Linked DNA regions of Streptomyces ficellus. The protein of the gene in region 1 interacts with the protein of each later gene in a pairwise test. Links are inferred from orthologs where the notes say so. Each region holds a gene or a part of one and is shown on either strand. Other genes may lie near its edges.

Region 1 (3,042 bases):
CCTGAGACAGCTTCGCCATGATGGCGGTCCTTCCACTAAATCGGCTGGTGCCGGGTGTACATGTGAGGCGGGCGTACGTTGGGCCCGCTGCGACCGTCGCCCCTAGGGGGCCACGGTCAATGCGCGAGCCGAATTACTCGGCACCGCCCTGCTCGGCCTGCTTGGCACGGAGCGCGTCCACGGTGCGGACGAGCTTCGAGGGAAGCGCCTGGAAGAGCGCGGCAGCCTGGGACTGCTTGCCCTTCATGGCGCCCGCCAGCTTGGCGAGCAGAACCTCGCGGGACTCGAGGTCCGCAAGCTTCTTGATCTCATCGGCGGAGATCGCCTTGCCATCAAGGACACCGCCCTTGATGATCAGGTTGGGGTTCTCCTTGGCGAAGTCACGAAGACCCTTCGCCGACTCCACCGGGTCACCGGTGATGAAGGCGACAGCCGTCGGACCAGCGAACTGGTCGTCCAGCGTCGAGATCCCGGCCTCGTTGGCCGCAATCTTGGTCAGCGTGTTCTTCACCACGGCGTACTGGGCGTTCTCACCGAGCGAACGGCGCAGCTGCTTGAGCTGTGCCACGGTGAGACCGCGGTACTCGGTCAGCACGGCGGCGTTCGAGCTGCGGAACTTGTCCGTCAGCTCGGCAACCGCAGCAGACTTGTCGGGCCTCGCCATGAGCCTCGGCCTCCTTCCGGGTGATTCGGACCGCGTGGGCTGAAGGAAGGAGACTGGGCAAAACGAAACGCCCCGGCGCAGGCGCACGGGGCGTGACTCAACCGGTCGCGCTCAGCGAGGAGCGGTATCCAGGAGTTCATCCACAGTCACCTGCGCGGGTCGTCCGCAGCTAGCGGATCCTTCGGCCGCCGCGACTCTGACGAGCGCAGCAACGACCAGCGGTCTTTGGCTTCTGTGGAAGAGTACGGGACCGCCCCGCCGTCAAGCAAATCGCCGCCGGCCGGGTGACTCCCCGCCCCCGCGCGCCCGTGCCACCGCAGCGCTCCGGCCGGGCTCCGGGGGCCTGACAGGGGCCTCCACGGGGCCAGGGGGCCCACGGGCGCCACCGGCTCGTGGGGCGGGCCCCGTACGACGAGAAACCGGCCCCCGCCGCTCCTGCGAGCGGCGGGGGCCGGTTTCGTGCGCGTGACCCGCGACTGCCGTCAGATTCAGACGGCGGCCGGGTCCTCCTCGACGAGGAGGTTGCGGGTGCGGTTGGAGTCCAGCGGGATGCCGGGGCCCATCGTGGTGGTGAGGGTCGCCTTCTTGATGTAGCGGCCCTTCGCGGCGGACGGCTTCAGACGGAGGACTTCCTCCAGCGCCGCCGCGTAGTTCTCGACCAGCTTCGTCTCGTCGAAGGAAACCTTGCCGATGATGAAGTGCAGGTTCGAGTGCTTGTCGACGCGGAACTCGATCTTGCCGCCCTTGATCTCGTTGACGGCCTTGGCGACGTCCATGGTGACGGTGCCGGTCTTCGGGTTCGGCATCAGACCACGCGGGCCGAGGACGCGGCCGAGGCGGCCGACCTTGCCCATGAGGTCCGGGGTGGCGACGACCGCGTCGAACTCGTTCAGGCGGTTGCCCTTGGAGATCTCGTCGATCAGTTCGTCGGAGCCGACGATGTCGGCGCCCGCGGCTTCCGCGGCCGCAGCACGGTCACCGGTCGCGAAGACCAGGACCCGGGCGGTCTTACCGGTGCCGTGCGGAAGGTTCACGGTGCCACGGACCATCTGGTCGGCCTTGCGCGGGTCGACGCCCAGGCGGAAGGCGACCTCGACGGTGCCGTCGAACTTGGTGGTGGCGGTGTCCTTGGCGAGACGGACGGCCTCGAGGGGGGCGTAGTTACGCTCCCGGTCGACCTTGGCGTCCGCGCCGCGGAGTGCCTTGCTGCGCTTCACTGCTTCTCCTGGTGTGGTTCAGGTGTGGAGTCGTGGTCCGGGCCAGCGCGTGGCCCTCCCACAGGTCGTACGGGGGGCTGCTCAGCCCTCGACCGTGATGCCCATGGAGCGGGCGGTGCCGGCGATGATCTTCTCGGCGGCGTCCAGGTCGTTGGCGTTCAGGTCGGGCAGCTTGACCGAGGCGATCTCGCGGACCTGGGCGCTCGTGAGCTTGGCGACCTTGGTCTTGTGCGGCTCGCCGGAGCCCTTGTCCACACCCGCGGCCTTGAGGATCAGCTTGGCGGCCGGCGGAGTCTTGGTGATGAAGGTGAAGGAACGGTCCTCGTAGACCGTGATCTCCACCGGCACGACCATGCCACGCTGCGACTCGGTCGCGGCGTTGTAGGCCTTGCAGAACTCCATGATGTTGACGCCGTGCTGACCCAGGGCGGGGCCGACCGGCGGAGCCGGGTTGGCCGCGCCGGCCTGGATCTGGAGCTTGATAAGCCCCGTGACCTTCTTCTTCTTGGGAGGCATTGCTCTCTCCGGGTCCTAGTGAGAGTTTCTCGCCACCATCCGACGTCATCCGGATGGAGGCATACCGCACAACGATAACGGGTATCCATGCGCGGCCAAAAACCGAGCAGGTCAGAACGGGCGCGAGGCCCGGTCTGACCTGTTCGGAAGCTGTATGCGTCAGTTCTTCTGGATCTGGTCGAAGCTCAGCTCGACCGGGGTCTCGCGACCGAAGATCTCGACGAGGCCCTTGACCTTCTTCGAGTCGGCGTTGATCTCGTTGATCGTGGCCTGGAGCGTGGCGAACGGGCCGTCGGTGACGGTGACCGAGTCGCCGACCTCGAAGTCCAGCACCTGGACCTCGACCTTGCGGGCCGGAGCCGGCTTGCCCTCGGCCTCGGCGGCCTCGCGGGCGGCCTTCTCCTCGGCCTCCGGGGCGAGCATCTTGACGATCTCGTCCAGGGTCAGCGGGTACGGGTCGTAGGCGTTGCCCACGAAGCCGGTGACGCCGGGGGTGTTGCGGACGACGCCCCAGGACTCGTTCGTCAGATCCATGCGGACGAGAACGTAACCGGGCAGCTTGTTCTGCCGGACGTTCTTGCGCTCGCCGTTCTTGATCTGGACGATCTCTTCCTCGGGGACCTCGGCCTGGTAGATGAAGTCCTC
Region 2 (3,312 bases), 3.1 Mb from region 1 along the record:
CCCGGTGATGCGGGCGGTGCACGCCGCGACGATCAAGATGCTCGACGAGCACGGCGTGGACACCGAGCGCTTCAGCAACCGGTCGATGGTCCTGAGCGGTTTCGTCCAGGACCCGATGCCGAAGAAGGCGGACTCGTACGACGCGTGATCAGGCGGACGCCGCGGGCCACGCCTCGGCGAGCATCCGCCGGGTGTCGCCGAGGAGCTGCGGCAGCACCTTGGTGTGGCCGACGACCGGCATGAAGTTGGTGTCGCCGCCCCAGCGGGGAACGATGTGCTGGTGCAGGTGGGCGGCGATGCCGGCGCCCGCCGACGCGCCCTGGTTCATGCCGATGTTGAAGCCGTGCGCCCCGGAGGCGGCCCGCAGCGCGGTCATCGCCTGCTTGGTCAGCAGCGCCAGCTCGGCGGTCTCGGCGTCGTCCAGCTCCGTGTAGTCGGCCACGTGCCGGAACGGGACGACCATGAGGTGGCCGCCGTTGTACGGGTACAGGTTGAGCACCGCGTACACGCTCTCGCCCCTGGCGACGATCAGCCCGTCCTCGTCGGACTTGGCCGGGAGGGTGCAGAACGGGCAGCCGTCGCCGGCGCCGGGACCGGTCGGCTTGTTCTCCCCCTGGATGTACGCCATCCGGTGGGGCGTCCACAGGCGCTGGAACGCGTCAGGCGTCCCGACTCCGATCTGCTGCTCCGGCTCAGTCGTCATGCGAGCCAGCATATTCGCCGCCGGTGGAGCGTGAACCGAGGGGCGGCCCCGGGAACCGGGACCGCCCCTGGGCGACGTGCGTCAGACCTGTACGCGGCGCTCCACCACGTCGGCGAGCTTGGCGAGGGCCTCGTCGCGCGGGATGCCGTTCTCCTGCGAACCGTCCCGGTAGCGGAAGGAGACCGTGCCGGCGTTCATGTCGTCGTCACCGACGATGATCATGAAGGGCACCTTCAGCTTCTGGTGGTTGCGGATCTTCTTCTGCATCCGGTCCGATGAGGCGTCCACCTCGACACGCAGGCCCTTCTTCTTCGCCTCGGCGGCGAACTCCTGGAGGTACCCCACGTGCGCGTCGCCGATCGGGATGCCGACCGCCTGGACCGGGGCCAGCCACGGCGGCATGGCGCCCGCGTAGTGCTCCAGCAGGACCGCGAAGAAGCGCTCGATGGAGCCGAACAGGGCGCGGTGGATCATGACCGGCCGCTGGCGGGAGCCGTCCGGCGCGGTGTACTCCAGGTTGAACCGCTCCGGCAGGTTGAAGTCGAGCTGGACGGTCGACATCTGCCAGGTCCGGCCGATGGCGTCCTTGGCCTGGACGGAGATCTTCGGGCCGTAGAAGGCGGCGCCGCCCGGGTCCGGGGTCAGGGGAAGGCCCTGCTTCTCGGCCACCTGGCGCAGGGTCTCGGTGGCCTCCTCCCAGATCTCGTCCGAGCCGACGAACTTCTCGGGGTCCTTGGTGGACAGCTCCAGGTAGAAGTCGTTCAGGCCGTAGTCGCGCAGCAGGTTCAGGACGAAGGTGAGCGTCTTGTCGAGCTCCTCCGCCATCTGCTCCTTGGTGCAGTAGATGTGCGCGTCGTCCTGGGTGAAGCCACGGGCGCGGGTCAGGCCGTGCACGACGCCGGACTTCTCGTACCGGTACACCGTCCCGAACTCGAACAGGCGCAGCGGCAGCTCGCGGTAGGAGCGGCCGCGCGCGTCGAAGACCAGGTTGTGCATCGGGCAGTTCATGGGCTTGAGGTAGTAGTCCACGCCCTCGTCGAGCTGCATGGGCGGGTACATGCCGTCGGCGTACCAGTCCAGGTGGCCCGAGGTCTCGAAGAGCTTGCCCTTGGTGGCGTGCGGGGTGTAGACGAACTCGTACCCCTCTTCCTCGTGGCGGCGCCGCGAGTAGTCCTCCATGACCCGGCGGATGATGCCGCCTCGGGGGTGGAAGACGGCGAGGCCGGAGCCGATCTGGTCCGGGATGGAGAAGAGGTCCAGCTCGCTGCCGAGGCGGCGGTGGTCGCGCTTCTCGGCCTCGGCGAGGAAGTCCAGGTGGGCCTTCAGCTCGTCCTTCGACGGCCACGCGGTGCCGTAGATGCGCTGGAGCATCGGGTTCTTCTCGCTGCCCCGCCAGTACGCGGCGGCGTTGCGCATCAGCTTGAACGCCGGGATGTTCCGGGTGGTGGGCAGGTGCGGGCCGCGGCAGAGGTCCTTCCAGCACAGCTCACCGGTCTTGGCGTCGAGGTTGTCGTAGATGGTCAGCTCGCCGCCGCCCACCTCGACGTCCGCGCCGTCGTCGCTGGACGCGGATCCCTTGATGCCGATGAGCTCCAGCTTGTACGGCTCGCCCGCCAGCTCCTCGCGGGCGGCCTCGTCGCTGACCACGCGGCGGGAGAAGCGCTGGCCGCGCTTCTGGATCTCCTGCATCTTCTTCTCGATGGCCTTGAGGTCATCGGGAGTGAAGGGGCGCTCGACGTCGAAGTCATAGTAGAAGCCGTCCTTGACCGGCGGGCCGATGCCCAGCTTGGCCTCGGGGAACAGCTCCTGCACGGCCTGCGCCATGACGTGCGCGGTGGAGTGCCGCAGGATGTTCAAGCCGTCCTCGGAGGAGATCTCGACCGGCTCGACGGTCTCGCCGTCCTTGATCTCGTACGCGAGGTCCTTCAGCTCGTCCGCGACCCGGGCGGCCACGACGGTGCGCTCACCGGCGAAGAGGTCGGCGGCCGTAGTGCCCGGCGTCACCACGCGCTCTTCCCGCTCGGAATCGCGTTGGATGATCACACGGACGTCTGACACCGGTCTCTCCTGACTGAAGGGGTACCCAAAACCTCTTGCTCGGGCAATAGGAGATGGTACCGAGCCGCCCGGCCCGCCCGCGAAACGGTTTCCCCTCCCCCGGCCTCAGTCGCCCGGCCCGCACGCCTCCCCGAAGAAGCCCAGGTTCTCGTGGAGGGACTTCATCAGCCGGTCCCGCTCCGCCTCGTCGACCTGCACGGGTACGACCCCGGAGGCGTCCGTCAGCCGCCGGAACCCGCCCCGGCTCTCCAGCCGGCCCGCCACCCGCACGGGCAGCCCGACCAGGTGCGCGTGCCCGGCCGTACGGTACGACTCCTCGTCCAGCGCCACCCGGACGTGCGGCACCTCGGCGCCCGCCAGCACCCTCAGCCGCACCGTGCCCGCACCGCGCGGTCCCGACCGGCGCATCCGCACCACCGTCCCGGTGATCCGCACCGGCACGGACGGCTCGTCCTGGAGGTAGCGGGCGCCCGCCTCGCGCAGCGCGGGCAGGTCACCGGGCGAGAACTCGACGGGCTCCGGCCGGGCCGCGCACCCCTCCGGCACCCCGG

What was found.
Region 2: the proteins of rplA (region 1) and thrS interact in binary tests that used the Escherichia coli proteins (3 or more experiments, as listed by UniProt). The link is inferred for Streptomyces ficellus from one-to-one orthologs.

The regions. Positions count from the first base shown.
Region 1 is NZ_CP034279.1:3,001,525-3,004,566, forward strand. The notes cover bases 18-2,745. They hold rplA (50S ribosomal protein L1), read right to left. Parts: upstream 1,882-2,745; coding sequence 1,153-1,881; downstream 18-1,152. Other genes in these bases: rplL (50S ribosomal protein L7/L12), read right to left, coding at 18-19; rplJ (50S ribosomal protein L10), read right to left, coding at 134-664; rplK (50S ribosomal protein L11), read right to left, coding at 1,963-2,397; nusG (transcription termination/antitermination protein NusG), read right to left, coding at 2,557-2,745. Also shown: more of rplL, read right to left, coding at 1-17; more of nusG, read right to left, coding at 2,746-3,042. UniProt on the Escherichia coli protein: One of the primary rRNA binding proteins, it binds very close to the 3'-end of the 23S rRNA. Forms part of the L1 stalk. It is often not seen in high-resolution crystal structures, but can be seen in cryo_EM and 3D reconstruction models.
Region 2 is NZ_CP034279.1:6,088,283-6,091,594, reverse strand. Bases 274-3,271 are described here. They hold thrS (threonine--tRNA ligase), read right to left. Parts: upstream 2,762-3,271; coding sequence 785-2,761; downstream 274-784. Other genes in these bases: EIZ62_RS27340 (hypothetical protein), read right to left, coding at 2,867-3,271; EIZ62_RS27350 (HIT family protein), read right to left, coding at 274-715. Also shown: EIZ62_RS27355 (hypothetical protein), read left to right, coding at 1-148; more of EIZ62_RS27350, read right to left, coding at 149-273; more of EIZ62_RS27340, read right to left, coding at 3,272-3,312. UniProt on the Escherichia coli protein: Catalyzes the attachment of threonine to tRNA(Thr) in a two-step reaction: L-threonine is first activated by ATP to form Thr-AMP and then transferred to the acceptor end of tRNA(Thr). The rate-limiting step is amino acid activation in the presence of tRNA.